DNA from 3 places in the Pseudomonas sp. SDO5215_S409 genome. Region 2 is predicted to be linked to each of the others. Evidence: predicted binding sites of a transcription regulator. Region 2 holds the regulator's gene; each other region holds the start of a gene.
The links. The regulator FliA, encoded in region 2, starts transcription of late flagellar genes. The targets are predictions, from matches to a motif close to CTAAAGTTTNNNNNNNNNNNGCCGNTAA.
Positions count from the first base shown of each region.

Region 1: the regulator FliA is predicted to act here: its motif matches at 3,867-3,894, upstream of flgM (flagellar biosynthesis anti-sigma factor FlgM).
Region 3: the regulator FliA is predicted to act here: its motif matches at 3,814-3,841, upstream of ACW9H9_RS15625 (methyl-accepting chemotaxis protein).

Region 1 is NZ_JBSVWN010000041.1:2,108-12,013, forward strand. Features, by position in the region: gene flgD (flagellar hook assembly protein FlgD) at 1-69, opposite strand, end outside; gene flgC (flagellar basal body rod protein FlgC) at 86-529, opposite strand; gene flgB (flagellar basal body rod protein FlgB) at 533-940, opposite strand; gene cheR (protein-glutamate O-methyltransferase CheR) at 1,129-1,956, opposite strand; gene ACW9H9_RS19790 (chemotaxis protein CheV) at 2,001-2,933, opposite strand; gene flgA (flagellar basal body P-ring formation chaperone FlgA) at 3,014-3,790, shown strand; gene flgM (flagellar biosynthesis anti-sigma factor FlgM) at 3,931-4,254, shown strand; gene ACW9H9_RS19805 (flagella synthesis protein FlgN) at 4,303-4,770, shown strand; gene ACW9H9_RS19810 (flagellar brake protein) at 4,867-5,616, shown strand; gene ACW9H9_RS19815 (MFS transporter) at 5,674-7,056, opposite strand; gene ACW9H9_RS19820 (hypothetical protein) at 7,288-8,190, opposite strand; gene ACW9H9_RS19825 (hydroxyacid dehydrogenase) at 8,201-9,238, opposite strand; gene alsC (D-allose ABC transporter permease) at 9,313-9,906, opposite strand, start outside.
Region 2 is NZ_JBSVWN010000014.1:3,464-13,369, forward strand. Features, by position in the region: gene ACW9H9_RS10060 (ParA family protein) at 1-254, opposite strand, end outside; gene motD (flagellar motor protein MotD) at 306-1,193, opposite strand; gene ACW9H9_RS10070 (flagellar motor protein) at 1,206-1,946, opposite strand; gene ACW9H9_RS10075 (protein-glutamate methylesterase/protein-glutamine glutaminase) at 1,946-3,079, opposite strand; gene ACW9H9_RS10080 (chemotaxis protein CheA) at 3,129-5,336, opposite strand; gene ACW9H9_RS10085 (protein phosphatase CheZ) at 5,348-6,136, opposite strand; gene ACW9H9_RS10090 (chemotaxis response regulator CheY) at 6,155-6,529, opposite strand; gene fliA (RNA polymerase sigma factor FliA) at 6,699-7,439, opposite strand; gene fleN (flagellar synthesis regulator FleN) at 7,436-8,269, opposite strand; gene flhF (flagellar biosynthesis protein FlhF) at 8,376-9,692, opposite strand; gene flhA (flagellar biosynthesis protein FlhA) at 9,704-9,906, opposite strand, start outside.
Region 3 is NZ_JBSVWN010000027.1:48,710-58,615, reverse strand. Features, by position in the region: gene ACW9H9_RS15650 (hypothetical protein) at 1-58, shown strand, start outside; gene ACW9H9_RS15645 (LysR family transcriptional regulator) at 114-1,016, opposite strand; gene ACW9H9_RS15640 (CoA transferase subunit A) at 1,149-1,847, shown strand; gene ACW9H9_RS15635 (CoA transferase subunit B) at 1,882-2,541, shown strand; gene ACW9H9_RS15630 (acetyl-CoA C-acetyltransferase) at 2,553-3,734, shown strand; gene ACW9H9_RS15625 (methyl-accepting chemotaxis protein) at 3,923-5,506, shown strand; partial or broken gene ACW9H9_RS15620 (DUF1615 domain-containing protein) at 5,516-6,589, opposite strand; gene hemB (porphobilinogen synthase) at 6,659-7,633, opposite strand; gene ACW9H9_RS15610 (PhzF family phenazine biosynthesis protein) at 7,745-8,587, opposite strand; gene ACW9H9_RS15605 (glutathione S-transferase N-terminal domain-containing protein) at 8,596-9,294, opposite strand; gene ACW9H9_RS15600 (histidine phosphatase family protein) at 9,513-9,906, shown strand, end outside.

The DNA.
Region 1 (9,906 bases), on a different contig from region 2:
GTTGTTGCTGTTCTGGACCTTCTGGTTGAAGAGGTCCTGGACTGTCGAGTTGTTGTCAACAATAGCCATTACGTAGCGCCCCTTATCACTGACCCAGGGTCAGGACCTTCTGCATCATGGTTTTGGCGGTGTTCATCATTTCGGCGTTGGTCTGGAACGAACGGCTGGCGGAAATCATGTCGGCCATTTCCTCGACCACGTTGACGTTGGGGTAGTACACGTACCCTTTTTCGTCCGCGGCAGGATGGTTGGGCTCGTAGCGGGCTTCCAGGTTGCTCTGGTCTTCGACCACCCCGAGCACCTGTACGCCAGAGCCTGCGGCATCCTGGTTCTGGAACAGCGAATCGCTGCCATTGCCCTGGCCGTCCTGGAACATGGTGGCAAACACCGGGTGCCGGGCGCGGTAGGTCTGGTCGATGCTCGAAGACACCGTCTCGGCGTTGGCGATGTTACTGGCGACGGTGTTCAGGCGCGTGGTCTGCGCGCTCATGCCGCTGCCGGCAATATTGAAAACACTGGCGAGGGACATGGCTTACTCTCCACGCAGGGCTGACATCAGCCCTTTGAATTTGCTGTTGAGCAGGGTAAAGCTGGCCTGGAAGTTCACCGAGTTCTCGGCATAGGCCGATTGCTCCAGCTGCGCGTCCACGGTGTTCTGGTCGATCGACGGTTGCATCGGCGTGCGATACAGCAACTGCTCGTCACCCTGGCCAAACCCTTGCGCTTCGATATGACGGCTGTTGGTCATGTTCAAGGCAAAGGTGCCGTTCTTGGTCTTGTCTTGCTGCGCGGCGAGCACGGCGGAGAAGTCCAGGTCCCGAGCCTTGTAGTTCGGGGTGTCGGCGTTGGCAATGTTGTTGGCCAGAACTTCGGCACGCTGGGCGCGAAAACCCAGGGCCTGTTCGTGGATACCGAGCGCTTTGTCGAAGCTGATGCTCATGGCGGAAACCTTTGACCTGCTTGTCGTTAACTGGGTTATAGCAAGGGCTATGCCAAGTTAACGAAGGCCCGTATTTCAAGGGTTTTCCGAGAGAGTGCCCGCGGCAATGCCAGAAAAGCGGCAAGGGGTTTCCGCGAAACGCCAGTAAAGCGGCAAAGGGGATTTGCCGCTGCCCGGCAGATTGCCGGCTACTTGGCCTGGTAGATAATGCCGGGGCTGCACTGCACCATCTGATAATGGTCGGGCAGGCCGTTCAGGGCTTCGGATGCCCCCAGGAACAGATAACCGCCGCGCTTGAGGGTGCCGTGAATGCGTAGCAAGATGTCTTTCTTCACCTCGGCCGAAAAGTAGATCAGCACGTTGCGGCAAAACACCATGTCGAACTTGCCGAGGCTGGCATAACTGTCCAGCAGGTTGAACGAGCGAAACTCCACCCGGCTCTTGATCGGCGCCTTGACCGCCCAGCGCCCGGCGCCCTTGGGGTCGAAGTAACGCTGCAGGCGCTCCTGGGACAAACCGCGCCCCAAGGCCAGGCTGTCGTACTCGCCGGTCTTGCAGTTGTTGAGCATGGTGCCGGACAAGTCCGTGCCGATGATCTGCGCCCCGGCCTTGAGTTGGCCCAGGTTGCTGCGCTCGAATTCATCGATGGCCATCGAGATCGAATACGGCTCCTGCCCCGACGAACACGCCGCCGACCAGATGCGCAACCGCTGGCCGGGGCTGGCCTTGATCGCCTCTGGCAGGACTTTGTTCTTGAGCACTTCGAACGGGTAGGTGTCACGAAACCACAGGGTTTCGTTGGTGGTCATGGCATCGACCACCCTTTCCTTGAGCCCGCTGCGCGGCTGGCCCTGGATCCGCTGGACCAGCTCGCCCAGCGACTTGATCCCTTGCTGTTCCATCAGTTTGTTGAGACGGCTGGATACCAGGTACTGCTTGTTTTCACCGAGCAAGATGCCACAGGCTTTTTCCAGGAAGACCCGGAACTGTTCAAAATCCAAATTACCCGTAGACAAAAGTACCGCCTCTATAAATCGTGTGACCGCCAGGGGGAAGGCCCCTAGCCATGATCTGCTGCCTTGATCCGGTCGACTACCCGGGATGCCAGGTCATCAGGACGGAACTTGGCCAGAAAGTCATCGGCACCGACCTTCTTGACCATCGCCTGGTTGAAGACGCCCGACAACGAAGTATGCAGGATGATATGCAGCTTTTGCATGCGCGGATCATTGCGGATCTCGGCCGTCAGCGTGTAGCCGTCCATTTCCGGCATCTCGATGTCAGAGATCATCATCAAGAATTCTTCTTCGGGCTTCTTGCCCTCATCCACCAGCTTGCGCAGGTAATCCAGCGCCTGTCGGCCGTCGTTGAGCGCCACCACTTCTACGCCCACGGTTTGCAGGCAGCGGGACACCTGCTTGCGAGCCACCGAGGAGTCGTCCACGGTCAGCACCCGCAGCGACAAGGCTTTGTGCTGGATCTCGGCGTCCACCACGCCCACCGAGATCGCCTCGGAGGTCGGGGCCACTTCGGCGAGGATTTTCTCCACGTCGATGATTTCCACCAACTGGTTATCGACCCGCGTCACCGCCGTCAGGTAGTGATCGCGGCCGGTGCCCTTGGGTGGCGGATGGATCTCCTCCCAGTTCATGTTGACGATGCGCTCCACCGAACGCACCAGAAACCCCTGGGTCTTGGTGTTGTACTCGGTGATGATTACGAATGGGCTGCCACGGTCCTTCAAACCGGCGGAACCGGTGGCCATGGCCAGGTCAAGGATCGGGATGGTCGCGCCACGAATGTTGGCCACGCCGCACACCACCGGGCTGGACTTGGGCAACAGGGTCAGCTTGGGACACTGCAGCACTTCGCGCACTTTGAAGACGTTGATGCCATAGAGCTGCTGGCCGTCCAGACGAAACAGCAGCAACTCCAGACGGTTTTGCCCTACCAGCTGCGTGCGCTGGTTCACCGCATCCATTACACCCGCCATGCCCTGACTCCTACGCTGAAACCTACGGGTACGACGTGTACCCAACATTAAACGGCACGAGCTTTGCTTTTTTAATCGCCATGGACATCAAACCGACAGTTTCCCGACGCCCGCCCCCCCTGCCACGCCTTAAAAGGCCCGGCAGAGCGGTGTGCATCGCCCTTGCATTACTCGGCTTCGCGGCAGGCGAGACGGCCCGTGCTGACAACCTCACCTTGCCTGATCTGCTTATCGGCGTCACCCAAGGCTTTCTTGAGTTCACTGTAGAAGATTATCTGGCCACCACCCAGACGCCCGGGCGCTACGAGATCCAGGTCAACCAGCTGGACCCCCGCTTGCGCATGCCCCTGTGCGACAAGGAATTGACAGCGTCGCTGGAAAGCCCGGCCCAGCCGATTGGCCGCGTGACCGTGCGCGTACGGTGCGACGGTGCCTCGCCCTGGACGGTGTTCGTGCCCGCCCAGGTCAAGCTGTTTCGCGACGTAGTGGTGGTGACCCGGCCGCTCAAGCGCACCGGCATCGTCGGCTTTGAAGACGTCGCCTTGCGCGAGCGGGACATCAGCTTGATCAGCCAGGGCTACCTGACGTCGCTGGACCAGGCACTCGGGCAAAAATTGACCCGACCAATGGTCACTGACCAGGTCATGACCCTGGTCAACCTGGAGCAGGCCGAAGTCATCCGCAAGGGTGACCAGGTGGTGATCTCGGCCAGCAGCGGGGCGCTGAACGTGAAAATGCCGGGCGAGGCGCTGTCCGACGGCGGCCTGAGCGAGCAGATCCGGGTCAAAAACCTCAACTCCAACCGTGTGATCAAGGCCCGCGTGACCGCGCCCGGCCAAGTCGAGGTGGCCCTATAGAGCGCTGGCACAGGACGCCGGCTTTTTCTACACTGTGCCCTGACGTGACCAGGCAAAGGTTTATTGTCAATCGAGCCTAAAGTTTGTCCGGGTATGGCCGAAAACATGGCAAGCGTCCAAATACCCAGAGGTTTTTTCACATGGTCATTGATTTCAGTCGTTTGAATAACGCCCCGGCGCTCCCCGGCAATACGCGTACCAGCGGTGCCAAAGAGAGCGTTGAAGGCAAGTCCCAGCCAGTGTCCACCCAGGCGGAAAAAGCCGGTGCGAGCCAGAGCGGGGAATCGGTACACCTGAGCAATGAGGCTCAACAGTTGCAGAAGGTCACGGACTCGCTGCGCGATCAACCGGTGGTCAACAAAGCCCGCGTGGCCGAGTTGAAACAGGCTATCGCCGATGGCAGCTACAAAGTCGACAGCAACCGTGTAGCCAGCAAACTGCTTAATTTCGAAGCCGAGCGCTAGGCAAAGGCCTGCGCTAGGCTTTTGGACGCTTAAACCCCAAGGCCAGCCATGCACGACGAAAACTTGCTCCAACTGATCATTGATGACCTCGTACCTGCCCAGCAGCTACTCGAGCTTCTTCAGGAAGAATCCCTGGCCCTTTACGGGCGCGACATGCCGCTGCTCGAAGAGATTCTGGCGCGCAAGCAGTCGCTGATCGTGCTGCTGGAGCAGCACGGCAAGAAACGCACCCAAATCCTGGTGAGCCTGGGATTGCCGGCCGATCAGAACGGCCTCGCCCAATTGGCCAGCCATTCCACCGTCGGCGACCAGCTGCTGAGCCAGAGCAAAGCGCTCAACCAATTGATTACCCAGTGCCAGGAAGCCAACGTACTCAACGGACAGTCGATCCAGCTGCAGCAAGCCACGACCGCCAACCAGTTGCGTATCCTCCATGGGGGCGAACCGCCGGCGCTTTACAACGCCCAGGGGTCCACCTCGCGCCTGGTCAAGCCAAGCACCCTCAGCCAAGCCTGATGCCGGTTGACGGCGCGGCCTATCCAAGTCGCGCCACATGCTGGCAAAATGCCTGCTCTTGCGTGAAGTCGTATTTTGTCTGGAGATGGAAGAACCGTGTTCAATGCCCTTAACGCGGAAGATGCTCCGCAGCCACCCAAGGTGCTCACCACACCTCTGGAAATCGCGAGCACGTTGCGGATGCTGCAGGAGAGCCATGATCCGCTGATCATCACCTTCCATGAACGCAGCCAGCGCTTCCAAAGCTATCTGGTAGAAGTCGACCGGGACAGCAAGACGCTGGCCCTGGACGAAATGATCCCCCGCGACGGCGAGCGCTTCCTGGAGAGCGGCGAGCCTTTTCGTATCGAAGGTTTCCATGACGGCGTACGCGTGGCGTGGGAAAGCAACGGCACCTACAGCGTCGACGAAGCCGACGGCCACCGCGTGTACCGTGGCAACATGCCCGACGAAGTGGTCTATCACCAGCGCCGCAATGCCTTCCGGGCCGCCCTTAAGCTGGCGCAACTGGTGAACATCGAACTGGGCGGTGAAAAGCTCAAGTCGCCGGTCAATGGCAAATTGCTGGATATTTCTGCCACCGGCTGCAAGTTGCGCTTTGAAGGCGACATCTCCGAGCGCCTGCAACTGGGCCAGGTGTATGACCGCTTCATCGCCGCCCTGCCCTTTGGCAGCATGACCACCTCGGTGGAACTGCGGTATCTGCACTTTGAAGAAAGAATCAACACCACCTTCGCGGGCGTGCGTTTCCATAACATCAGCGGGCTGGTGCAGCGTCAGGTAGAACGTTTTGTGTACCAGTTGCAGCGCGAAGCGCGCCGGTTCGACAAGGACGATGACTTTTAAGGCATAAAGGTCATGAAAAAACGGGCAGCCCCGCCAGGGATCTGCCCGTTTTTTGTTTCAGGGGCGTGCCCTGCTCAAATCGTGGGGGTGGTCGTCCGGGTCTGGGGGCTCGGGTGGGTCTTGCACGGCGGCGGGCTCTTGGGCGGCGGGCTCAGGCTCGGCGACAGGTTCGGCAGGCGCCGTTTGCATCTGGTCCTGAACATCCTGCTCATCCACACGCGGGTCCAGCGCTGCCACCAGCGGCGAGCTGGACATGCTGTCCGGCATGGCCACGTGATGCAGGGGCGCATCGTCCACTTGGTGCAGGTTGGTCACGGCCTTGGGCCGAATGCGCCACACCAGGATCAGCGCACACAGGCTGAAAAACGCATAGAGCATCTGGTTGCCGAGCAGCTTCATGACCACACCGGCCAACAGCGGACCGATGCTGGCGCCCACCCCGTACGTCACCAACAGCATGGCCGTGAGGGACACCCGACGGTCGCTCTCGACATGGTCATTGGAAAACGCCACGGCCAACGGGTACAGGCAGAACTGCACCAGCGAGCACAAAAAGCCCGCCGCAAACAGCACTTCCAACGGCACCTGGGTCATGATCGCCAGCGGCAATGCCGCCACCGCCAGGCACAGGGCGAAACTGCGGATAAGCACGGCGCGGTCATAGCGGTCCGACAACCAGCCCAACGGCCACTGCACCAGCAGCCCGGCAAAAATGCAGCTGCCCATGAACAGGCCGACCTGCTCGGTGCTCAACCCCTGCTGGGCGGCATACAAGGGCGCCAGGCCATAAAACGAACCGACGATAACCCCCGCCCCCAACACCGTACTGAGCGATTGCGGCACCCGCTTGATAAAAAAGCGCGGGTCCATCGGCGCCGGACGCAAGGGCGCCGGGTGAATCCGCCGGGTCAGGGCCACCGGCACCAGGCACAGGGCAAAACACAGCGCCACCAGCATCAGCAGTTCAAGGCCCAATTGCGGGTGCATGACCAGAATCAGCTGGCCCAGCACCAACCCCAGGTAGGAAGCGATCATGTAACCGCTAAACACCACGCCGCGCTGCTTGGCGTCCGCCTGCTCATTGAGCCAGCTTTCGATGACCATGTACTGGCACATCATCCCAAGGCCGACGATCGTACGCAGCACGATCCACGCTGGCAGCCAGTTGATCAACCCGTGCCCGAGCACCGCCGCGCCGACGATCCCGGCACAGGTGGCGTAGGCCCGGATGTGCCCCACCCGCGCGATCAGTCGGTGGCCGATCTTGCCGCCCAGCACCAGGCCAAAATAGTTGGCCGCCATCAAGGCACCCACCCACAGGCTGTCGACATGATCGGCCGCCAGGCGCAGGGCCAGGTAAGTGCTGAGCAGGCCGGAGCCGATCAGCATCATCAGGGAGGCGAAATAAAGGGCTCGAAAAGATTTCCAGATCTGGCGCATCGGCGTTCCGAGCGGCTCCTTGCAGTGGGGTGTCGGGCTAACGGCATGATAGTCCGGCCTCGTCAGGGCCGAACAGCCAAAACACGCCGTTGCCGGGGATTTTTTTCTGCACGCCAAAAGGCTGTGTCTCAGACGCCGCCAGGCGATGCAAAAGGTACAGGCCGTGACAAACCGCCGCAGCGGCCCGTCACTGGTTCACCTGTGAACCCCAACCCAGGCAAAGGTTCGCGTTTACACCGCGCCGTCGACGCCTTCGGTCACGCTGTAACGCACGCTCGCAAAGGCGGGCAAGGTGGCCAGCGGCGAATGGCTTTCCACCTCGAAATACGGCAAGTCGGGCGCGTTGAACACCTCGACCGGATGGCCATGGGCATAGGCCAGCACCGTCGAGACCGGTGACGTGCGCCAGTAGCGCACGCGCCCCTCGGGCAGGTCCAGTTGCACGCTCAGCGAACCGTTGGTGCCGGCGACGCCCACCTTGAATTGCCGCGCTTGCTGGCATAGCACGCTGGCATGCCCGACCGTCGTGGCAATCAAGCCCTGCTCCGTCAACTCATCGAGCCGCCCCTGCCCGTCGATGGCGCGAAACTCGCCCACATCCGCCGCCCACTCCACCGCCACATGGCCGGGGCGGCGCAGCATCAACACATCCCAAATGCCTACGTTCACCGTGTGTTCGGTGGTGTTGATCAAGGTGTGCTCCACGGTCCAGCCCGCCTCGCCTGCACGCATGGAAATTCGGCGGCGAACCTGCAAGCCACTCTGGCGGCACACCGGGCTTTGCAGTTCGATGCCGATTGTCAGCGCATCCTGCCAGGTGTGCAGCACTTGATAAACGCCGCTGTCCAGGTCGCGGTGCGGGCAACCGCCCGGCCAGTGGGTCTCGGGCGCGACCCAGGTCTTGCCACCGCCCCACAGGGGGAACGTCCAGTCACCACACAATTGCGCCCAGGCATCGGGGGCTTCATCGGCCTGCCGGCCCTCCAGCGCCGGGTTGATAAAACACAACTCGACGCCGTCATGCTCGATCGACATCAGGCGGCCCCCCACGCCAGGCACGACCTGCAAAGCCAGGGCGCCTTGCCTCAACGTCCAGGCGGACCAGCCACGGAACAGGCTCTGTTGCAATTGCATGGTGGGCTCCTTAGCTCTTGTCGACAGGTTTGCTGCGAAACAACGACACCGACTCCGGTTGCGCGATCTTACACATGACCGGCGCAATCCCGCGCGCGATCAACTCGGCGTCCGCCACCACCCGCTTGCCGATCTGCTGCAAGGCGCTTTCCATTGCGCCGGCCTGGTGAGGCGAGAGCAGCAGGTTTTCGATCTGGCGCAAACGATGATCGGCTGGCACCGGCTCCACCGGGAACACATCGGTGGCGACACGGATATGCCCACGGTCGGCGGCGTCCAGCATCGCGTCAAAGTCCACCACCCCGGCGCGACTGACCAGAATCAGCGAGGCCCCCGGCTGCATCGAGGCAAACTGCGCCGCGTCCAGGAAACCCTGGTTTTGCGAGGTGACGCCCGCCACCACAAACACGATCCGTGATTGCTGCAACACCTGCTCAAGGCTGGCCGCCTCGCAGCCCAGGCCGCTCAGGTAATCGGCCGGCAACCACGGGTCATAGGCGCGCACAGTGCACCCAAACGGCTTGAGCAGCGGCACAATCGCCCGGCCCAGATCGCCCATGCCGATAAACCCGACGTCTTGCCGGAACAGGCTGTAGGCATCCCGGTTGGCGTCCAGGCCGTACTGCTCGCGTTGCTGGCGAAAGTGCCGGTCGGAACGGCTCACCCCCCGCGCCAGGTCAATCGCCATGCCCAGGGCGACTTCCGCCACCGGCTCGGCAAACACCGGGCTCACGTTGAGCACCCGCACGCCGTGGGAGAAGCAATAGCCATAATCGATGTTGGGCAAAAAGTTGCCCTCGACGTTGATGATGGCTTTCAAGTCGGGCAATTGCGCCAGGCGCTCGGCGGGTAAATCCATCTGCCCGATGATCAACGTGGCGCCCAGGACTTTTTCGGCGAATACCGCATCGCTCACCGGCCCGCCTTCGTGAATCACCAGTTCGCCGAGTTTTTGCAGGGCGGCCAAATCCCGCACGTCAAAAATATCGGTGACCGCACGTGGGGCCGGGGCCAAAAAGATACGCGTGGCTTTTAAGACAGTCGACATACATCACTCCCAATAACCAATTGCAGGCAACACCTCCCCCCACTGGCCTGCGCCAGCGCGGGCAGGACCTGTGATTAACGAACTTTGCGGGTAAACAATTTGTCGACGGTGACCGTCAGAATGATCAACGCGCCCATGACAATTTGTTGGTAATAAGACTGCACGTTGACGATGTTCAGGATGTTGCTGATCACCCCGATAATCAGGCCGCCCACCACCACCCCGAAGATCTTGCCGCGCCCGCCAAAAAAGCTGGTGCCGCCGATAATCGCCGAGGCGATGGCAAAGGTTTCAAAGCCAAACCCGGCATTGGGCTCGGCGGCGCCGGTACGCGCCGCCGTCACCACGCCCGCGACCCCGGCACACAGGCCCGAGATCAGGAACACGATAAAGGTGTGCGATTTCACGTTGATCCCGGAGAACCACGCCGCTTGGGCGTTGCCGCCGAGCGCGTAGATATTGCGCCCCAACTTGGTGTGCTGCGCCAAAAAGTACAGGGCCGCCACCACCAGCACCGTGATGATCACCGGCACAGGTACACCCAGCAAACGCCCGGAAATCGCGTCGATGAAGCGCCGATCAAACCCGAACACCGAACGCGCGTCGGAGATGATCAACGTCAGCCCGCGATAAATGGCGGTGGTGCCCAGGGTAATGATGAAGGGGTG
Region 2 (9,906 bases):
CTTTGATTGCTGGTGGGCAACAACAGTTGGCCCGGCAAGTCGGCCGGTACGCTGCCTTTGTGCAGGAACAGGTCGTAGCAACTGTGCTCCAACGCGTCCGGGTCGTAGCCGAAATAGCTGGTCATGGAGCCATGGGGGTCCAGGTCGACCACGACCACGCGCTTGCCCGCCTCGGCCAGCAAGCCGGCCAAGGCGATGGAGGAAGTGGTTTTACCGACACCACCCTTTTGATTGGCAACTGCCCAGACTCTCATTCGGATTGATCCTCCCGGCAGGCACACGCGCAACCGAGCACTAGCATGGCGTTAGGGGGCCGGTGACGGAGAATTGACGGCACTCGCACGAACCGGCGGCTTTACAGGCGCTGGTGCAGTTTGTGTGCCAGCCCGCTTCAAGGCAGCATCCGGGGTTGCATTGGCGGTGCCGGTGGCGGTGAGGCTGCGGCGCACGTCCAGGTTGCGCGACACCACCAGCACCACCCGGCGGTTGCGCGCACGGCCTTCGGCCGTAGCGTTGTTGGCCACCGGCTGGAACTCGCCGTAGCCCACCGACGCCAGGCGCTGCGGGTTCACGCCCTGCATGGCGAGCATGCGCACGATGCTGGCCGCCCGGGCCGATGACAGCTCCCAGTTGGTCGGGTACTGCGCCGTGCTGATCGGGAAGTTGTCGGTAAAGCCCTCGACGTGGACCGGGTTTTCAAACGGCTTCAAGATGCCCGCCACCTTGTCGATGATGGTGAACGCCTGGTCACTGGGCATTGCATCGGCGCTGGCGAACAACAGGCTGGAATTGAGCTCGATCTCTACCCACAACTCGTTGCCGCGCACAGTCATCTGATTGGCGCTGATCAGGTCGCCAAAGGCCGCACTGATGTCATCGGCAATGCTTTTAAGCGGGTCGCTGGTGCCGCCGATGCCCGCGGCGGTTTCATCGCTGTCTTTGACCAGCGGCTTGGCCGGGGTGACGGTCTTGGGCCGCTCTTCGCCAATGGGGATCGGTTTGAGCGAACGGTCGGCGTCGTTGAACACCCCGACCAGCGCCTGGGAAATGATCTTGTACTTGCCTTCGTTGATCGACGAAATGGAGTACATCACCACGAAAAACGCGAACAGCAAGGTGATGAAGTCGGCGTAGGACACCAGCCAGCGTTCATGGTTGACGTGTTCTTCAGGCTCGCGGCGGCGACGGCTCACATAAACCTCCCATCAGTCCATGAAGCCCTGGAGCTTCAATTCGATGGAGCGTGGGTTCTCACCCTCGGCAATCGACAGGATGCCTTCAAGCAACATTTCGCGGTAACGCGACTGACGCAGGGCAATGGACTTGAGCTTGCTGGCCACCGGCAACAGCACCAGGTTGGCACTGGCCACGCCGTAGATGGTGGCCACGAACGCCACGGCAATCCCGCTGCCCAGTTGCGACGGATCGGCGAGGTTGCCCATCACGTGGATCAACCCCATCACCGCGCCGATGATGCCGATGGTCGGCGCGTAGCCGCCCATGCTTTCAAACACCTTGGCGGCATTGATGTCGCGGCTTTCCTGGGTGTAGAAGTCCACCTCCAGAATGCTGCGGATGGCTTCCGGCTCGGCACCGTCGACCAGCAATTGCAGGCCTTTGCGCGCGTAGCTGTCGGGCTCGGCGTCGGCCACGCTTTCGAGGCCCAGCAGGCCTTCCTTGCGGGCCGTGAGGCTCCAGTTGACCACCCGGTCGATGCCGCCCGGCAAGTCGACGCGTGGCGGGAAGAGGATCCAGGCGAGGATCTGGATAGCCCGCTTGAACGAGCTCAGCGGCGCTTGCAGCAAGGCGGCGCCCACCGTGCCACCGATCACGATCAACGCCGCCGGGCCGTTGGCCAGGGCGCCGAGGTGGCCGCCTTCGAGGTAGTTGCCACCAATGATTGCGACAAACGCCATGATGATGCCGATCAGGCTCAATACATCCATCAGTGACAGGCCTCCACCAGGTGTTTGCCAATGTCGTCCAGGCTGTAGACCGCGTCGGCCAGCTCTGCCTTGACGATGGCCATGGGCATGCCGTAGATCACGCAGCTGGCCTCGTCCTGGGCCCAGATCGAACTGCCGCTCTGTTTGAGCAGGCGCGCGCCTTCACGGCCGTCGGCGCCCATGCCGGTGAGTACCACCGCCAGAACTTTGTCGCCGTAGGACTTGGCCGCCGAACCAAAGGTGATGTCCACGCAGGGCTTGTAGTTCAGGCGCTCATCGCCCGGCAGGATTTTTACCGCACCACGGCCATCCACCATCATCTGCTTGCCCCCCGGGGCCAGCAGCGCCAGGCCCGGGCGCAGGATGTCGCCGTCTTCGGCTTCTTTGACGGTGATGCGGCAGAGTTTGTCCAGGCGCTCGGCGAATGCCTTGGTGAACGCCGCAGGCATGTGCTGGATCAACACGATCGGCGCCGGGAAGTTCGCCGGTAGCTGGGTCAGTACCCGCTGTAGGGCGACCGGGCCGCCGGTGGACGTACCAATCGCCACCAGCTTGTAGGCCTTGCGTTTGAGCGCTGGCGAATGAGCGACGTGCGCCGGAGTGCGCACGGGCGCGACCAGAGGGCGCGCAACCGGGGCGGGCGCAGGCGCAGGTGCAGGCCGCCCCAAACTGCCCGGCGTGGCCACCGGCGGCGCCACCGGGGCTGGCGACGGCGTACTGAACAGGCTACGGCGGTTACTGCGCGAAATGCTGTGGACCTTCTCGCACAGCAGTTGCCTGACCTTGTCGGGGTTGCGCGAGATGTCTTCGAAGTTCTTCGGCAAGAAGTCCACTGCGCCCGCATCCAGCGCATCCAGGGTGACCCGGGCGCCTTCATGGGTGAGCGAGGAGAACATCAACACCGGGGTCGGGCAGCGCTGCATGATGTGCCGCACCGCCGTGATGCCGTCCATCATCGGCATCTCGTAGTCCATGGTGATCACGTCCGGCTTCAACGCCAGGGCTTGATCAATCGCCTCTTTGCCGTTGTTGGCCGTGCCGACCACCTGGATGGTCGGGTCGGCGCAAAGAATTTCCGAGACGCGGCGGCGGAAGAAACCCGAGTCGTCCACCACCAGGACCTTGACTGCCATAAACACTCCGTTAGGCCGGGCGAGGGCCTACCGCCCTGCCCTGCCAGAATCAAATACGCCGTGCGGCGTAACGCTTGAGCATGCTCGGAACATCGAGAATCAGCGCGATCCGACCGTCACCGGTAATGGTCGCGCCCGACATGCCTGGCGTTCCTTGCAGCATTTTGCCCAAAGGCTTGATGACCACTTCTTCCTGGCCCACCAGTTGATCGACCACAAAGCCGATGCGCTGGGTGCCCACGGACAGGATCACCACGTGACCTTCACGCTGCTCCTCATGCTTGGCCGAAGCCACCAGCCAGCGCTTGAGGTAGAACAGCGGCAATGCCTTGTCACGCACGATCACCACTTCCTGGCCGTCCACCACGTTGGTGCGCGACAGGTCCAAGTGGAAGATCTCGTTGACGTTGACCAACGGGAAGGCGAACGCCTGGTTGCCCAGCATCACCATCAGGGTGGGCATGATCGCCAGCGTCAGCGGCACCTTGATAACGATCTTGGAGCCCTGGCCCTTGGTCGAGTAGATGTTGATCGAGCCGTTGAGCTGGCTGATCTTGGTCTTCACCACGTCCATGCCCACGCCGCGGCCGGACACGTCAGAGATCTCGGTCTTGGTCGAGAAGCCCGGGGCAAAGATCAGGTTGTAGCAGTCGGTGTCGGTGAGGCGGTCGGCGGCGTCCTTGTCCATCACGCCGCGCTTGACCGCGATGTTGCGCAGAACGGTCGGGTCCATGCCCTTGCCGTCGTCGGTGATCGACAGCAGGATGTGGTCGCCTTCCTGTTCGGCCGCCAGAATCACCTTGCCCAGGCGGTTCTTGCCCGCGGCTTCGCGCTCTTCCGGGGTTTCCACGCCGTGGTCAACCGCGTTGCGCACCAAGTGCACCAGCGGGTCGGCCAGGGCCTCGACGAGGTTTTTGTCCAGGTCGGTTTCTTCGCCCACCAACTCCAGGTTGATCTCTTTTTTGAGCTGGCGCGCCAGGTCGCGAACCAGGCGCGGGAAGCGGCCGAAGACTTTCTTGATCGGCTGCATCCGCGTTTTCATCACGGCGGTTTGCAGGTCGGCGGTGACCACGTCCAGGTTCGACACGGCCTTTTGCATGGCCTCGTCGCTGCTGTTGAGGCCCAGGCGCACCAGGCGATTACGCACCAGCACCAGTTCGCCGACCATGTTCATGATGTCGTCCAGGCGTGCGGTGTCGACGCGCACGGTGGTTTCGGCTTCGCTGACCGGGGATTTTTCCGGGGCGGGCGCGGCCACGGCACGGGCAGGTGCCGGGGCCGGTTTTGCCGGGGCGGGCGCTGCGGGCTTGGCGACGGCGGCCGGGGCCGGTGCGGCCACGGCAGCAGTGGCAGCGGGCGCCTGGGCCACGTCAGAAAACTTGCCCTTGCCGTGCAGTTCATCCAGCAGGGCTTCGAACTCGTTATCGGTAATCAAGCCATCGTCGGCGGGCGCGGCAGCGGCCGGGGCCGCGAGGGTCGGCGCAGCGGCCACGGCGGCCACTTCCGGCAGTGCGTCGGCGGCAAACGTGCCTTTGCCGTGCAACTGGTCCAGCAGGGCTTCGAATTCGTCGTCGGTAATATCGGTGTTGGCCGGTGTCGGCACCTGGGCAGGTGCTGGCGCGGCGGCCACGGCGTCGGGGGCGAACTGCCCCTTGCCGTGCAATTGGTCCAGCAGGGACTCGAACTCAGCGTCCGTAATGTCTTCCGACGCCTGGGCCGCAGCAGGCGCCGCAGCGGGCGCCTCGGCCTGAGCCTTGACGGCGTTCAACGAGTCCAGCAGTTGTTCGAATTCGCTGTCGGTCACATCGCCCGCAGGCTCTTCCACCGGCGCGGGCGCCGCAACGGCAACAGGCGCGGGTGCGTTGTCGGCAGGTTCTGCCAGGCGCGTCAGGGCCGCCAGCAGTTGCGGGGTGGCCGCGGTGATCGGCGCACGGTCGCGCACCTCGCCAAACATGCCGTTGACCGCATCCAGTGCTTCGAGAATCACGTCCATCAATGCCGAGTCGACGTGCCGCTCACCCTTGCGCAGGATGTCGAACACGTTCTCGGCGATGTGGCAGCACTCCACCAGCTCATGGAGCTGGAGGAAGCCGGCGCCCCCTTTTACAGTGTGAAAACCGCGAAAAATGGCATTGAGCAGGTTGGCATCGTCCGGTCGGCTTTCCAGCTCGACCAGTTGTTCCGACAGCTGCTCTAAAATTTCGCCGGCCTCTACAAGGAAATCCTGAAGGATTTCTTCATCGGCGCCGAAGCTCATGTGCGTGCTCCTTAGAAGCCTAAACTGGACAGCAAATCGTCTACGTCATCTTGTCCGGATACGACGTCTTCACGTTTATCGGCATGAATCTGCGGACCTTCACCCTTGGCGAGGTGTTTTTGTGGATCTTTTTCCGAGAGGATCGCCGCGCGGTCATGTTCGATACCGGCAAAGCGGTCCACCTGGCTGGCCATCAACACCAGTTTGAGCAGGTTGCTTTCCACTTCGGTGACCAGTTGGGTCACGCGCTTGATCACCTGGCCGGTGAGGTCCTGGTAATCCTGCGCCAGCAGAATGTCGTTCAGGTTGCTCGATACCGTGCGGCTCTCCTGCTCGCTGCGGTTGAGAAAACTGTCGACCCGGCGCGCCAGCTCGCGAAACTCTTCGGCGCCCACTTCCCGGCGCATGAAGCGCCCCCAGTCCGTGCTCAGGGCCTTGGCCTCGGTGGCCATGCCATTGACCAGCGGCGTGGCGTTTTCCACCAGGTCCATGGTGCGGTTGGCCGCCGCCTCAGTCAGCCTGACCACATAGGACAGGCGCTCGGTGGCATCGGTGATCTGCGACACTTCCTCGGCCTGGGGCATGTGCGGGTCAATGTGAAAATTGACGATCGCACTGTGCAGCTCACGGGTGAGCTTGCCCACTTCCTGGTACAAGCCGCGGTCACGGGTCTGGTTGAGCTCGTGGATCAACTGCACCGCATCGCCGAACTGGCCTTTTTCAAGGCTCTGGACCAGCTCCTGAGCGTGTTTTTTCAGCGTCGACTCAAAATCGCTCTGAGATGTTTCTTTAGGCTCCATAGCTCCCCCGTGGTGGCATCAACCGTGGATGCGCTCGAAGATCTTTTCGATCTTCTCTTTCAACGCCAAGGCGGTGAAGGGCTTGACCACATAGCCGTTGACCCCGGCCTGGGCAGCTTCGATGATCTGCTCGCGCTTGGCTTCGGCGGTGACCATCAGCACAGGGAGGTTGCGCAGTTTTTCATCCGCGCGCACGTGGCGCAGCAGATCGATACCGGTCATGCCCGGCATGTTCCAGTCGGTTACCAGAAAGTCGACGCTGCCGCTGTTGAGGATCGGAATGGCGGTCAACCCGTCATCCGCCTCGATCGTGTTGGTGAACCCCAGGTCACGCAACAGGTTTTTTATGATCCGCCGCATCGTTGAAAAATCATCAACGATGAGGATTTTCATGTTCTTGTCCAATTCGACCTCCAAGCAGTCTTAAACGCGCCCAGCTGCTGGACGCGCCATTTCAATCAACAGGCGTTACACAAAAAGGACTGCCAGGGGTGCACCACGGGCCAATACCACCAAGACCTGCGCCCTGGCGGTGTCGTTCACAGTGTCCCCACACTGCGTGTCAGCGCGCTCGCCACTCACCCAAACGCCCCCGCAAGCGGGCGGCGCACTGGCTGTGCAACTGGCTTACGCGCGATTCGCTGACCCCCAGGACCTCACCGATTTCCTTGAGGTTCAGCTCTTCGTCGTAGTACAGCGCCAACACCAGCCGCTCACGCTCCGGCAGGTTGGCGATCGCCTCTGCCAGGGCGCCCTGGAAGCGTTCATCTTCCAGGTCGCGCGAAGGTTCCAGGTGAGCACTCGCGCCGTCCTCGTGCAGCCCTTCGTGTTCGCCGTCCTGCAACAGGTCGTCGAAACTGAACAAGCGGCTGCCCAAGGTATCGTTCAAAATCCCGTAGTAATCATCGAGACTCAATTGGAGTTCGGCCGCAACTTCATGATCTTTAGCGTCACGGCCGGTTTTTGCTTCAATTGCGCGAATGGCGTCACTGACCATCCGGGTATTTCGGTGCACCGAACGCGGGGCCCAGTCACCTTTACGCACCTCATCGAGCATCGCGCCGCGAATACGGATACCCGCGTACGTCTCGAAACTCGCGCCCTTGCTCGCGTCGTACTTGGTCGACACCTCCAGCAGGCCGATCATGCCGGCCTGGATCAGGTCCTCGACCTGCACACTGGCCGGCAGGCGCGCCAGCAAGTGATAGGCGATGCGCTTGACCAGCGGCGCATAGCGCTCGATCAGCTCCACCTGGCTGTCACGTGCCGACTTTTTGTAAAGGTTGTAGCCGCTCGCTGTCATAGCACCGGTCCCGCGCTCGTCTGATGCACCAATCGCTCGACGAAAAACTCCAGATGCCCCCGCGGGTTGGCGGGCAACGGCCAGGTATCGACCTTCTGGGCAATGGCCTTGAACGCCAGCGCGCATTTGGAACGAGGGAACGCTTCATAGACGGCACGCTGCTTTTGCACAGCCTTGCGCACACACTCGTCGTAGGGCACGGCGCCCACGTATTGTAAGGCGACGTCGAGGAAGCGATCCGTGACCTTGGTCAACTTGGCGAACAGGTTGCGCCCCTCTTGCGGGCTCTGGGCCATGTTGGCCAGCACGCGAAAGCGGTTCATGCCGTAGTCACGGTTAAGCAGTTTGATCAGGGCGTAGGCGTCGGTGATCGAGGTGGGTTCGTCGCACACCACCAACAGGACTTCCTGCGCGGCGCGCACGAAGCTGACCACGGACTCGCCAATGCCGGCGGCGGTGTCGATCACCAGCACGTCAAGGTTGTCGCCAATGTCGCTGAACGCCTGAATCAGGCCCGCGTGCTGGGCCGGGCTCAGGTGCACCATGCTCTGGGTGCCGGAGGCGGCGGGCACGATACGGATCCCGCCGGGGCCTTGCAGCAACACATCGCGCAGGTCGCACCGGCCCTCGATCACATCGGCCAGGGTGTGTTTGGGCGTCAGGCCCAGCAGAACGTCGACGTTCGCCAGCCCCAGGTCCGCGTCCAGCAGCATGACCCGACGGCCAAGCTCTGCCAGGGCCAGGGACAAATTCACTGACACGTTAGTTTTCCCGACGCCACCTTTGCCGCCGGTCACCGCGATCACCTGTACGGGATGCATGCTGCCCATGTTCTTTCTTTACCTTGTCTTGCTGAGACGCAGGCTACACAGGCTGGCCGCGTTAACCGCTTGCAGACCACCGATGTAGGTACATTGCACTGTATTCATATTGCCCTCAGCCGACCTGTTTGGCCGGGCTGTGGTAGAGGTCCGCGAACATGTCGGCCATCGCTTCCTCACTGGGTTCTTCCTGCATTTGTATGCTCACGGCACGGCTGACCAACTGGTGACGGCGCGGCAGATGCAAATCATCCGGGATGCGCGGCCCGTCGGTCAGGTAAGCCACCGGCAACTCATGGGCGATGGCCAGGCTCAGCACTTCGCCCAGGTTGGCGGTTTCGTCGAGTTTAGTCAGGATGCAACCGGCCAGCCCGCAGCGCTTGTAGCTGTGGTAGGCGGCGGTCAGCACCTGCTTCTGGCTGGTGGTGGCCAGCACCAGGTAATTCTTTGCCTTGATCCCGCGACCGGCCAGGCTCTCGAGCTGCATGCGCAGCGCCGGATCACTGGCTTGCAGGCCTGCGGTGTCGATCAACACCACGCGCTTGCGCAGCAGCGGGTCAAGCGCGTTGACCAGCGACTGGCCTGGGTCCAGGTGCGTAACCGGCACATTGAGGATACGGCCCAGGGTCCTGAGCTGCTCCTGGGCGCCAATGCGGTAGCTGTCCATGCTGACCAGCGCAATGTTCTGCGCGCCGTACTTGAGCACGTAGCGCGCCGCGAGCTTGGCCAGCGTGGTGGTCTTGCCCATGCCGGCGGGGCCGACCATGGCGATCACGCCGCCTTCTTCCAGGGGTTCGAGTTCCGGGGTGACGATCATGCGCGCCAGGTGCGCCAAGAGCATGCGCCAGGCTTGGCGCGGGTCGTCGATTTCGGTGGTCAGCGCCAGCAGGTCGCGTGACAACGGGCCGGACAAGCCGATGCGTTGCAAGCGGCGCCACAGGTTGGCCTGCTGCGGCTTGCTGCCTTGCAGTTGGGTCCAGGCCAGCGAACCCAGTTGCACTTCCAGCAATTCGCGCAGGCCATTGAGCTCGCTGCGCATCGAGTCCAGCGCACGCGAGTCCACAGACGGGGCCGGGGCTGGCGCGGCAGGGCGTGGTGGCTCGACAAACGTCGGCTCTACCAGCGGCTCGGCTGCAGTCAGCGGCAGGCCGGCGAACAGCTGGCGGCTGGTGCTGGCGTCGCCGTCACTGCGCAGGCTCAGTTCGGCCTGGGCCGAGACGATACGCGAGGCGGTCTTGCGCAGCTCGTCTTCGAGCTCCATGTTGGGCACGCGAGGGGCCAGGGCCGACGGCTGGTAATCAAGGGCAGCCGTCAGCTCGACACCGCCTGCAATGCGGCGGTTGCCAATAATCGCAGCGTCGGCGCCCAGCTCGTCGCGGACCAGTTTCATGGCCTGACGCATATCGGCGGCGAAAAAACGCTTCACTTGCATAACCCACTACCTCAGCCGTTGGGCCCTACTGTCGCGACGATAGTCACTTGCTTGTTGTCAGGAATTTCCTGATAAGCCAAAACGTGCAAATTCGGAATAGCCAGGCGTCCAAACCGCGACAACATCGCCCGGACCGGACCGGCCACCAGCAAGATCACCGGGTGGCCCTGCATTTCCTGGCGCTGGGCGGCATCGATCAACGAACGCTGCAGCT
Region 3 (9,906 bases), on a different contig from region 2:
TGCCTGGCGGTCATTCAAAGACAACTCGCGAGTCAATGTCGTAGACCGCTACTACTGAGTAAACCCAAACACCCGTGGGCGCCCATCGGCACCCACGGGTGTTTGGGCTCAGGTTAAAGCTTTGGAAAACGTCCCTCGCCCGCCTCGTCACAAAAAATGTCAAACATGGCCTGCGCCGCCGCCGACAACTCGTGCCCCGGCTTGGTCAGTACGCCCACCGAACGCTCAATCACCGGGTCGCTCAAGGTGATGCAATGGGCGCCCGCCTCCTTCATTTGCCGGGCGCACAACGCGGGCACCGCACTCACGCCCAGGCCACTGGCGACCATTTGCCCCACCGTCGCCAACTGATGGCTTTCCAACGCCACCGGCAGTTTCATCTGCCGCGCCGCCAGGTGCTCCTCCAGCATCACCCGTACCGTAGACGGGCGCTGCAGGGTGATGAACGGGTGTTCCAGCAACGCGCTCCAGCCAATCTGCGTGTTATGCGCCAAGGGCGAGTCGGCGGGCACCACGGCGATAAAACGGTCCACGTATAACGGCGTAAACACCAGCGATGAACTTTGCGCAGGCTCAAACGCCACGCCCAGCTCCACCTGACGGTCGCGCACCCGTTCCAGGACCTGTTCGTTGATCACGTCATCCACCGTGACGTTCACCTGCGGGTAGCGGGTGCGGAAAATTTTCAGGATCGGCGGTAGCAGGTTGCCCGCAAACGAGGGCATCGCCGCCACCGTGACCCGCCCGCGTTGCAAGGTGAAGCGCTGGCGCAATTCGTCTTCGGCGTTGTCCCAATCGGCAATCAGGCGCCGGGCCAAGGGCAGCAGGGATTCGCCTTCCGGGGTCAGCGAAACATTGCGTGTATTACGGCTGAACAGGCGCCCGCCCAGTCCTTCCTCCAGGCCTTTGATGGTCAGGCTCAGCGCCGACTGGGAAAGGTGCAGGCGCTCGCAGGCTGCCGCAAAACTCAGGCTCTGAGCCACCGCCAAAAAGGCGCGCATCTGTTTAACGGTCATGCAGTGCCCCCAGCGGCGATCAACTATGCTGTTTTTTAAATCAATCAACCTTAAAAAACAACTTAACAAATCAATCCAGCGGCGCAACACTCGGTAACCATGGCTGGCCCACACACAATAAAAGAGGTGCATATGGCAGGTTTCGATAAACGCGTGGCGTCCTACGAAGAGGCGCTGGCAGGCCTGGAAGATGGCATGACCGTACTTTCCGGCGGCTTCGGCCTGTGCGGGATCCCGGAAAACCTCATCGCCGAGATCAAACGCAAAGGCACCCGCGACCTCACGGTGGTTTCCAACAACTGCGGCGTCGACGGTTTCGGCCTGGGCGTGTTGCTGGAAGAAAAACAGATCAGCAAGGTCATCGCGTCCTACGTGGGTGAAAACGCCCTGTTCGAGAAACAACTGCTCAGCGGCGAAATCGAAGTGGTGCTCACCCCCCAAGGCACCCTGGCCGAAAAAATGCGCGCAGGCGGTGCCGGTATCCCGGCCTTCTTCACCGCCACCGGTGTGGGCACCCCGGTCGCCGAAGGCAAGGAAACCCGCGAATTCAACGGTCGCGCGTACCTGATGGAAGAGTCCATCACCGGCGACTTCGCCATCGTCAAAGGCTGGAAAGCCGACCACTTCGGCAACGTGATCTACCGTCACACGGCCCAGAACTTCAACCCGCTGGCCGCCACCGCCGGCAAGATCACGGTGGTTGAAGTCGAGGAAATCGTCGAGCCGGGCGAGCTGGACCCGGCGCAGATCCACACCTCAGGCATTTACGTCGACCGGATCATCTGCGGCACGTTCGAAAAGCGCATCGAACAGCGCACCGTGCGCAAATAACCCGCCTGTCGCCCGAATAAAAAGGACACCTGAAATGGCTCTTACCCGCGAACAAATGGCTCAACGCGTCGCCCGCGAAATGCAGGACGGCTTTTACGTGAACCTCGGCATCGGCATTCCCACCCTGGTGGCCAACTACATTCCCGACGGCATGGAAGTGATGCTGCAATCGGAAAACGGCCTGCTCGGCATGGGCCCCTTTCCTACCGAAGAAACCATCGATGCCGACATGATCAACGCCGGTAAACAAACCGTCACCGCACGCGTCGGCGCCTCGATTTTCTCCTCGGCCGAATCGTTCGCCATGATCCGTGGCGGTCACGTCGACCTCACCGTGCTCGGCGCATTTGAAGTGGACGTGCAAGGCAACATCGCCTCGTGGATGATCCCGGGCAAGCTGGTCAAGGGCATGGGCGGCGCGATGGACCTGGTGGCTGGCGCAGAAAACATCATCGTCATCATGACCCACGCCTCCAAGGACGGTGAGTCCAAGCTGCTCAGCCGCTGCAACCTGCCGCTGACCGGCGCCAACTGCATCAAGCGCGTGCTGACCGACCTTGCCTACCTGGAAATCGAAAATGGCGCTTTTGTCCTCAAGGAACGCGCACCTGGCGTCAGTGTTGAAGAGATTGTGAGCAAGACCGCCGGTAAACTGATCGTCCCCGACCACGTTCCCGAAATGCACTTCCAGTGAGGACACCTCTCATGCAAGACGTCGTGATTGTTGCTGCCACCCGCACCGCCGTGGGCAGTTTTCAGGGTTCGCTGGCAAGCATCCCGGCCCCGGAACTGGGCGCCGCCGTGATCCGCCGCCTGCTGGAGCAGACCGGCCTGGACCCTGCGCACGTGGACGAAGTCATCCTGGGCCAGGTACTCACCGCGGGCAGCGGCCAGAACCCGGCCCGCCAAGCTTCGATCCTCGCGGGCCTGCCCCACGCGGTGCCCAGCCTGACCTTGAACAAAGTGTGTGGCTCGGGCCTCAAGGCCTTGCACCTCGGCGCGCAAGCCATCCGCTGCGGTGATGCCGAGGTGATCATCGCGGGCGGCATGGAAAACATGAGCCTGGCCCCCTACGTGCTACCCGCAGCCCGCACCGGCCTGCGCATGGGCCATGCCAAGATGATCGACAGCATGATCACCGATGGTTTGTGGGACGCGTTCAACGACTACCACATGGGCATCACCGCCGAGAACCTGGTGGACAAATACGGCATCAGCCGCGAAGCCCAGGACGCCTTTGCGGCCGCGTCCCAACAAAAAGCCGCCGCGGCCATCGAAGCCGGGCGCTTTACTGACGAAATCACCCCCATCCTGATCCCCCAGCGCAAAGGCGACCCGGTGCCGTTCGCCGTGGACGAACAACCCCGCGCGGGCACCACCGCCGAGTCGCTGGCCAAACTCAAGCCGGCCTTCAAAAAAGACGGCAGCGTCACCGCTGGCAACGCATCGAGCCTCAACGACGGCGCCGCGGCGGTGCTGTTGATGAGCGCCAGCAAGGCCCAGGCGCTGGGGTTGCCGGTGCTGGCCCGTATCGCCAGCTACGCCAATGCGGGGGTGGACCCGGCCATCATGGGCATCGGCCCGGTGTCGGCCACCCGCCGCTGCCTGGACAAGGCGGGCTGGAGCCTGGGCGACCTGGACCTGATCGAAGCCAACGAAGCCTTCGCCGCGCAGTCCCTGGCCGTGGGCAAAGAGCTGGAATGGGATGCGAGCAAGGTCAACGTGAATGGCGGCGCGATCGCCATCGGCCATCCGATTGGCGCATCGGGTTGCCGGGTGCTGGTGACCCTGCTGCATGAAATGATCAAGCGCGATGCCAAAAAAGGCCTGGCGACCCTGTGCATCGGCGGTGGCCAAGGCGTAGCACTGGCACTCGAACGCAGCTGATTTAACGAGCAACACGGACAAGGCCCGGTTCCACGAAAACCGGGCCTTTTCTTTGCGCAAAAACTTTGCAGCCCGTGCCCTCATCTTTTATCGCCCCTTGTCGATACATGTCCACACAGCAGACGGCAGGGATGCGCCACGCATGGACACCCTTGCTCAAAAAAATCTAAAAAGACAGGGATGGGGCAATGTTCAATTCGGTGGCAAGGGTGTTGGGGGATGTGAGTGTGCGGGCCAAGCTCACCCTGGGGTTTGCGCTGGTTCTACTGCTGACCCTGATCATCGCCGGTACCGGCTGGCTGGGGCTGGCCAACCTGGGGGAGCGCGGCGACAAGCTGGGGGTAATCGCCAAGCTCAACGATTCGGCGCGTGACATGCGCATCGCCCGCTTGAGCTACACCCTCAAGCCGGACGCGGTGCACGCCACGGCCGTGGTGACGTTCCTCGATGACCTGGACCGCCGCGCCGTGGTGCTCGATGCGTTGCTCAAGGCCCCGGTCGACCTGCTCTGGGTCAAGCAGGCCGACGCCGCGATTAAAAACTACCGCGTGCATTTCCAGCAGTTCGTGCACGCCAACGAGGGGCAGGATCAAGCCGCGTCCACCCAGGCCCAGGAAGACTTGAACCGCGACATCGCCAGCCTGTTTGAAGCCTGCAAACAACTGTCAGACATCCAGGCCGGTAAACGCGACCAGGAAGTGAGCATGGCCGGGCAACTGTTGCTCGGCGCCAGCGTGCTGGCCCTGGTGGTGGGAATGCTGGCCGCCTGGGTGATTACCCGTTTGATCGTCGGCCCGTTGAGCGACACCCTGAAAACCGCCGAACGGGTGGCGGCCGGTGATTTGAGCCAGGACGTGCAGGTGTCGCGGCGCGACGAGCTGGGCGCGCTGCAAGCCAGCATGCAACGCATGACCGTCAACTTGCGCGGCCTGATCGGCGAGTTGCGCGACGGCGTGGTGCAAATCGCCAGCGCCGCGGAGGAACTGTCGGCGGTAACCGAGCAGACCAGCGCAGGCGTCAATAGCCAGAAGGTTGAAACCGACCAGGTGGCCACCGCCATGAACGAAATGGCCGCCACCGTGCAGGAAGTGGCCCGCAATGCCGGGCACGCGTCCGGCGCAGCCGTCAATGCAGGGCAAGAAGCGCGCGCCAGCGACGAGGTGGTGCATGAGGCCATCGCGCAAATCACCCTGCTGGCCACCGAAGTGGGTTATTCAACCGACGCGATGGACGGGCTCAAGCGTGAAAGCGACAAGATCGGCACCGTGCTGGATGTGATCAAGTCGGTGGCCCAGCAAACCAACCTGCTGGCCTTGAACGCGGCGATCGAAGCCGCCCGAGCGGGCGAAGCAGGACGCGGCTTTGCCGTGGTGGCCGATGAAGTGCGCAGCCTGGCGCAGCGCACCCAGACCTCGACCGAAGAAATCGAAGGGCTGATCACCGGGCTGCACCGTGGCACGCAGCAGGTCTCGCAACGTCTTGAAAACAGCCGCGTACTCACCGACAGCAGCGTCGAACTGACGCGTCGGGCCGGGGATTCGCTGACCACCATCAGCCGGTGTGTGGCCGATATCGAGTCGATGAACCTGCAAATCGCCGCCGCGTCCGAGCAACAAAGCGCGGTGGCCGAGGAGATCAACCGCAGCGTGCTGAGCGTGCGCGATATTTCCGAGCAGACCGCAGCGGCCAGTGATGAAACCGCCGCCTCCAGCATCGAACTGGCGCGGTTGGGTGTGCACCTGCAAACCCTGGTGAGCACGTTCAAGCTCTGACGCGATGGCCTAACGCTTCAGGCAGCGCTGATAACGCTCATTCACCCGCTGGGCGAACCAGGCCGTGGTCAGGTTGCGGGTGATCTTGGGGCTCTTGAGCACGATGCCCGGCAAAATCGCCCGGGGCAGCGGTTTACCGGCGGCCTTGTCGGCCAGGGCAAACACTTTTTGGTACAGGGCCGTGTCTTCGAACGCCAGGCGCTCGCCCTGCTCCAGTTGGCTGCGGATGACCGGGTTGCGCATGCCCAGCGCCGTGCCCAGTGAACGCACCGCCAACTCAGTGGTGCCGGGCAGGATCGAGCCATAGCGGATCAAATCACCGTCCAGCGCCAGCGTGGTGCCCGACGCGCGGCTGACCGCTGCCTCGAACGCCGCGTTGCGACTGGCGTACCAACCGGCATTGAAATCGGCAAACCGGTACAGCGGCTGATCGTAGTTCACCGGGTAACCCAGCAGGTGGGCGATGCCGAAATACAGGCCACCGCGGCGGGAGAAGACTTCCCGGCGAATACTCCCGTCTACCGTATAGGGGTAATCCTGGGTGTGCTGCTCGGCGAAGGCGATGCTCACTTGCATGGGGCCCGCGGTGTGTACCGGGTTAAAACCACTGAACAGGGTCTTGCCCAGCGGCACAGCGCCAATGAAGTCATCGAAAATCCCGCTGAGGTCTTTCTCGGTGCGTGCAGCGCTCAGGCGTTCGGCGTAGGACTTGCCCGTGGGTGAACGCAGTTGCAAGGCCGCCCGCACCACAGGCGCCGGCACATAGACCTTGGCGGCGCGGCGCAGGATTTCGTCCTGGGCGATCTTGCCCATGTTTGGCACCGCCGGGTCGACCTGGTAGGTGGACTCCTGTTCGGTCACCGCCTATACCGCGCAGAGGTTTTCGGTGCTGGGGTCCAGTTGCTGGGCGTGAAAGGCGGTGTAGATGTCTTGGGCCCAGCCGCTGCGGTCGTTGACGCTGGCGGGAATCAGGCGCAGGAGTTGCGCTTTCACTTCGGGTTCAGTGCGCGCAGGTGGCGCAGGCGCGTGACTGGAACAACCGGCCAGCACCAGCAGCAAAACGAGGAGAACACGGGTGGGCATAAGCAGGTTCCGCAAGATCGAATGCACCGATACTAGCGCACAAATAATGCGAAACCTGTGATCGATCGGTCAGATACCGGCCAAGGCCAGGTCCAGCGCGAAGTACGTGAAGATCAGGTCCGCACCCGCCCGCTTGATCGAACCCAGGGTTTCGCGCACCACACGCGCCTCATCGATGGCCCCGGCCTGGGCGCCGAATTTGATCATCGCGTACTCGCCGCTGACCTGGTACGCCGCCACGGGCAAACGCGACGCCTCGCGGATGTCGCGGATGATGTCCAGGTAGGCGCCGGCCGGCTTGACCATCAGCGCATCCGCGCCTTCCTGTTCGTCCAGCAGCGACTCGCGCACCGCTTCGCGGCGGTTCATCGGATTCATCTGGTAGCTTTTGCGGTCGCCCTTGAGCGCGCTGCCACCCGCTTCGCGGAACGGGCCGTAGAGGGCCGAGGCGAATTTGGTCGAATACGCCATGATCGGCACGTGGCTGAAGCCCTCGGCATCCAGGGCGCGGCGAATGGCCTGAACCTGCCCGTCCATCGCCGCCGACGGTGCGATGACATCAGCGCCTGCACGCGCAGCCGCCACCGCTTGCTTGCCGAGGTTGGCCAGGGTGCGGTCGTTGTCCACTTCGTGGCCATGCATCACGCCGCAGTGGCCGTGGCTGGTGTACTCGCAAAAACAGGTGTCGGACATCACCACCATTTCCGGCACGGCATCCTTGCAGATGGCCGACATGCGCGACACCAGGCCGCGCTCGTTCCAGGTGTCGCTGCCGTCTGCGTCCAGGTGGTGAGACACGCCAAAGGTCATCACCGATTGGATCCCGGCCCGGGCAAAGCGCTCGATTTCGCTGGCCAGTTTTTTCTCGGGGATGCGCACCACGCCCGGCATGCTGGTGATCGGCACGAAGTCGTCGATGTCTTCTTCGACGAAGATCGGCAATACCAGGTCGCTCAGGGTAAATTCGGTTTCCTGGAACAACCCACGCAGCTGCGGTGAGCGGCGCAGGCGGCGTGGACGGGCGTCGGGAAACTGGCTGGGCATGGAGGCTCCTGGGGAAAATGATCGGGCCAAGAGCTTATGCCCGGCCCGCCACCGAGCACAAACGCCCAGTACGAAACAGCTTGTTGCAGAGCCGGTAACAATAACTCGCGGCTACAGCTGCAAGCGCCCTTCGATACAGACCACGGCGGCGCCGCCGATCCAGATCTCGTCGCCCAATTGCTCGACCCGAATCCGCCCTGCCCGGCCCATGGCCGTGCCCTGGCTCACCACATAACGGCTTGGCGCCAGGCCCTCGCCCAATAACCACTGAGCGACCCCGGCATTCAGGCTGCCGGTGGCCGGGTCTTCCGGCGAGCCGTCCCCGGCGATAAACGCGCGCACTTCAAATTGCGCTTCATCCCCCTCACGCTGCGGGTTCCAGGGCGCGACCACGCCTACCGCCAGACCTTGCAACTGCGCATAGTCGGGCTGCAGCGCCAGCACTTGCTCGCGATCGGCCAGCATCACCGCCAGCCAGCCAGCGCCGTTGTCCACCCACTGGGCCCGCTCGATAGCGCCCGGTTCAAGCCTGAGGGCCTGGCGGACGCGCTCCAGCAACCCGGCCTCCACCGGGCCGGAGCGCAACAGCGGCGGCGCGATAAACGCCAGCTCGTCGCCCTGGCGGCGGATGCGCACCAAACCGATTTCGCACTCCTGCACAATCTCTTCGCCCTTGGCCATGCCACCGGCTTGCAGCCACGCCCGGCAACTGCCCAAGGTGGGGTGGCCCGCGAACGGCAGCTCTTTCACGGTGGTGAAAATTCTCACCCGGTAGTCCGCCCGAGGGTCGCGGGGCGTCAGCAAAAACGTGGTTTCGCTGAGGTTGGTCCAGTTGGCCAGGTCGGCCATCTGCTGGTCGCTCAGGCCGTCGGCGCCCAGTACCACCGCCAGGGGGTTGCCCTTGAGGGGCACGCGGCTGAACACATCCAGTTGTTTAAAATCGTAGGCAGGCATAAGGCAACTCAGGCAGGAATATTCAGGCCGCGAAGCACCGCGGGGCGTGCGACAAAACCGTCGAGGGCGCGCAGTACGTTGGGGAAGTCAGTGATGCCCACCAAGTCGCCCGACTCATAAAAGCCGATGAGGTTGCGCACCCACGGGAAGGTGGCAATGTCGGCGATGCTGTACTCGTCGCCCATGATCCAGGTGCGGCCCAGCAGGCGTTTTTCCAGCACCTGCAGCAAGCGCCGGGCTTCGGCGGCGTAGCGGTCGCGGGGGCGTTTGTCTTCGTAGGCCTTGCCCGCGAACTTGTTGAAAAACCCCACCTGGCCAAACATGGGCCCGATTCCCGCCATCTGGAACATCAGCCACTGCAGGGTTTCGTAGCGCATCGCCGGGTCTTCGGGCAGGAACCGGCTGCACTTCTCGGCCAGGTAAATCAGGATCGCCCCAGACTCGAACAACGCCAGCGCCTGGCCGCCCGGGCCGTCGGGGTCGATGATGGCGGGGATCTTGTTGTTGGGGTTCAGCGAGAGGAATTCGGCGGAGAACTGGTCCTGGGTGTCGAAACTGACTTTGTGCGCCTCATACGGCAAGCCCAACTCCTCCAGCAAAATCGAGACTTTGACGCCGTTGGGGGTGGGCAAGGAGTAGAGTTGCAAGCGCTCAGGGTGTTGGGCTGGCCATTTGGTATTAATCGGGAAAGCCGAAAGTGAGTTCATCGCAAAGTCCCTGGCAAAAACAGCAGAGTAGCGGCACAACGCCGGTCATGCACCCGTCTTAAATCCGCAATATGAGCCCGATATGCTCGTGTGAACGGCAGGGACGCCGCCCCTTTTCCCTCAAGAATCGAACCAAAGTGCGTTAACACACTCTTAAAAGTGCGCATAAGGGACGACTTGCGCGTCCTACTTTTCCTGCGCCGAAGATTCAAACACCCATGACACTCAAGCCGCTACACGTCGTAAAACGCCTTAAACGCTATTCCTACGTTGTCTTGCCGTTATTGCTGGTGAGCGGTGCGCTGGGCCTTGCCCTCGAGCCCACGATAAGCCGCGCTCAGCCGGTGGACGGCGTGCAAACCCTGGTGTTCCTGCGGCATGGCGAAAAACCCGCCGGCGGCCTGGGCCAGCTCAATTGCCAGGGCCTGAACCGCGCGATGAACCTGGCCACGGTGCTGCCACAAAAATTCGGCAAGGCCGACTTCGTGTTTGCCGCCAACCCCACGCGCAACGTGGAAGAAGGCGAGAAAGACAACTCCTACAGCTACATCCGCCCACTGATGACCATCAGCCCCAGCGCCATCAAGCTCGGCCTGCCCGTCAACATCAAGT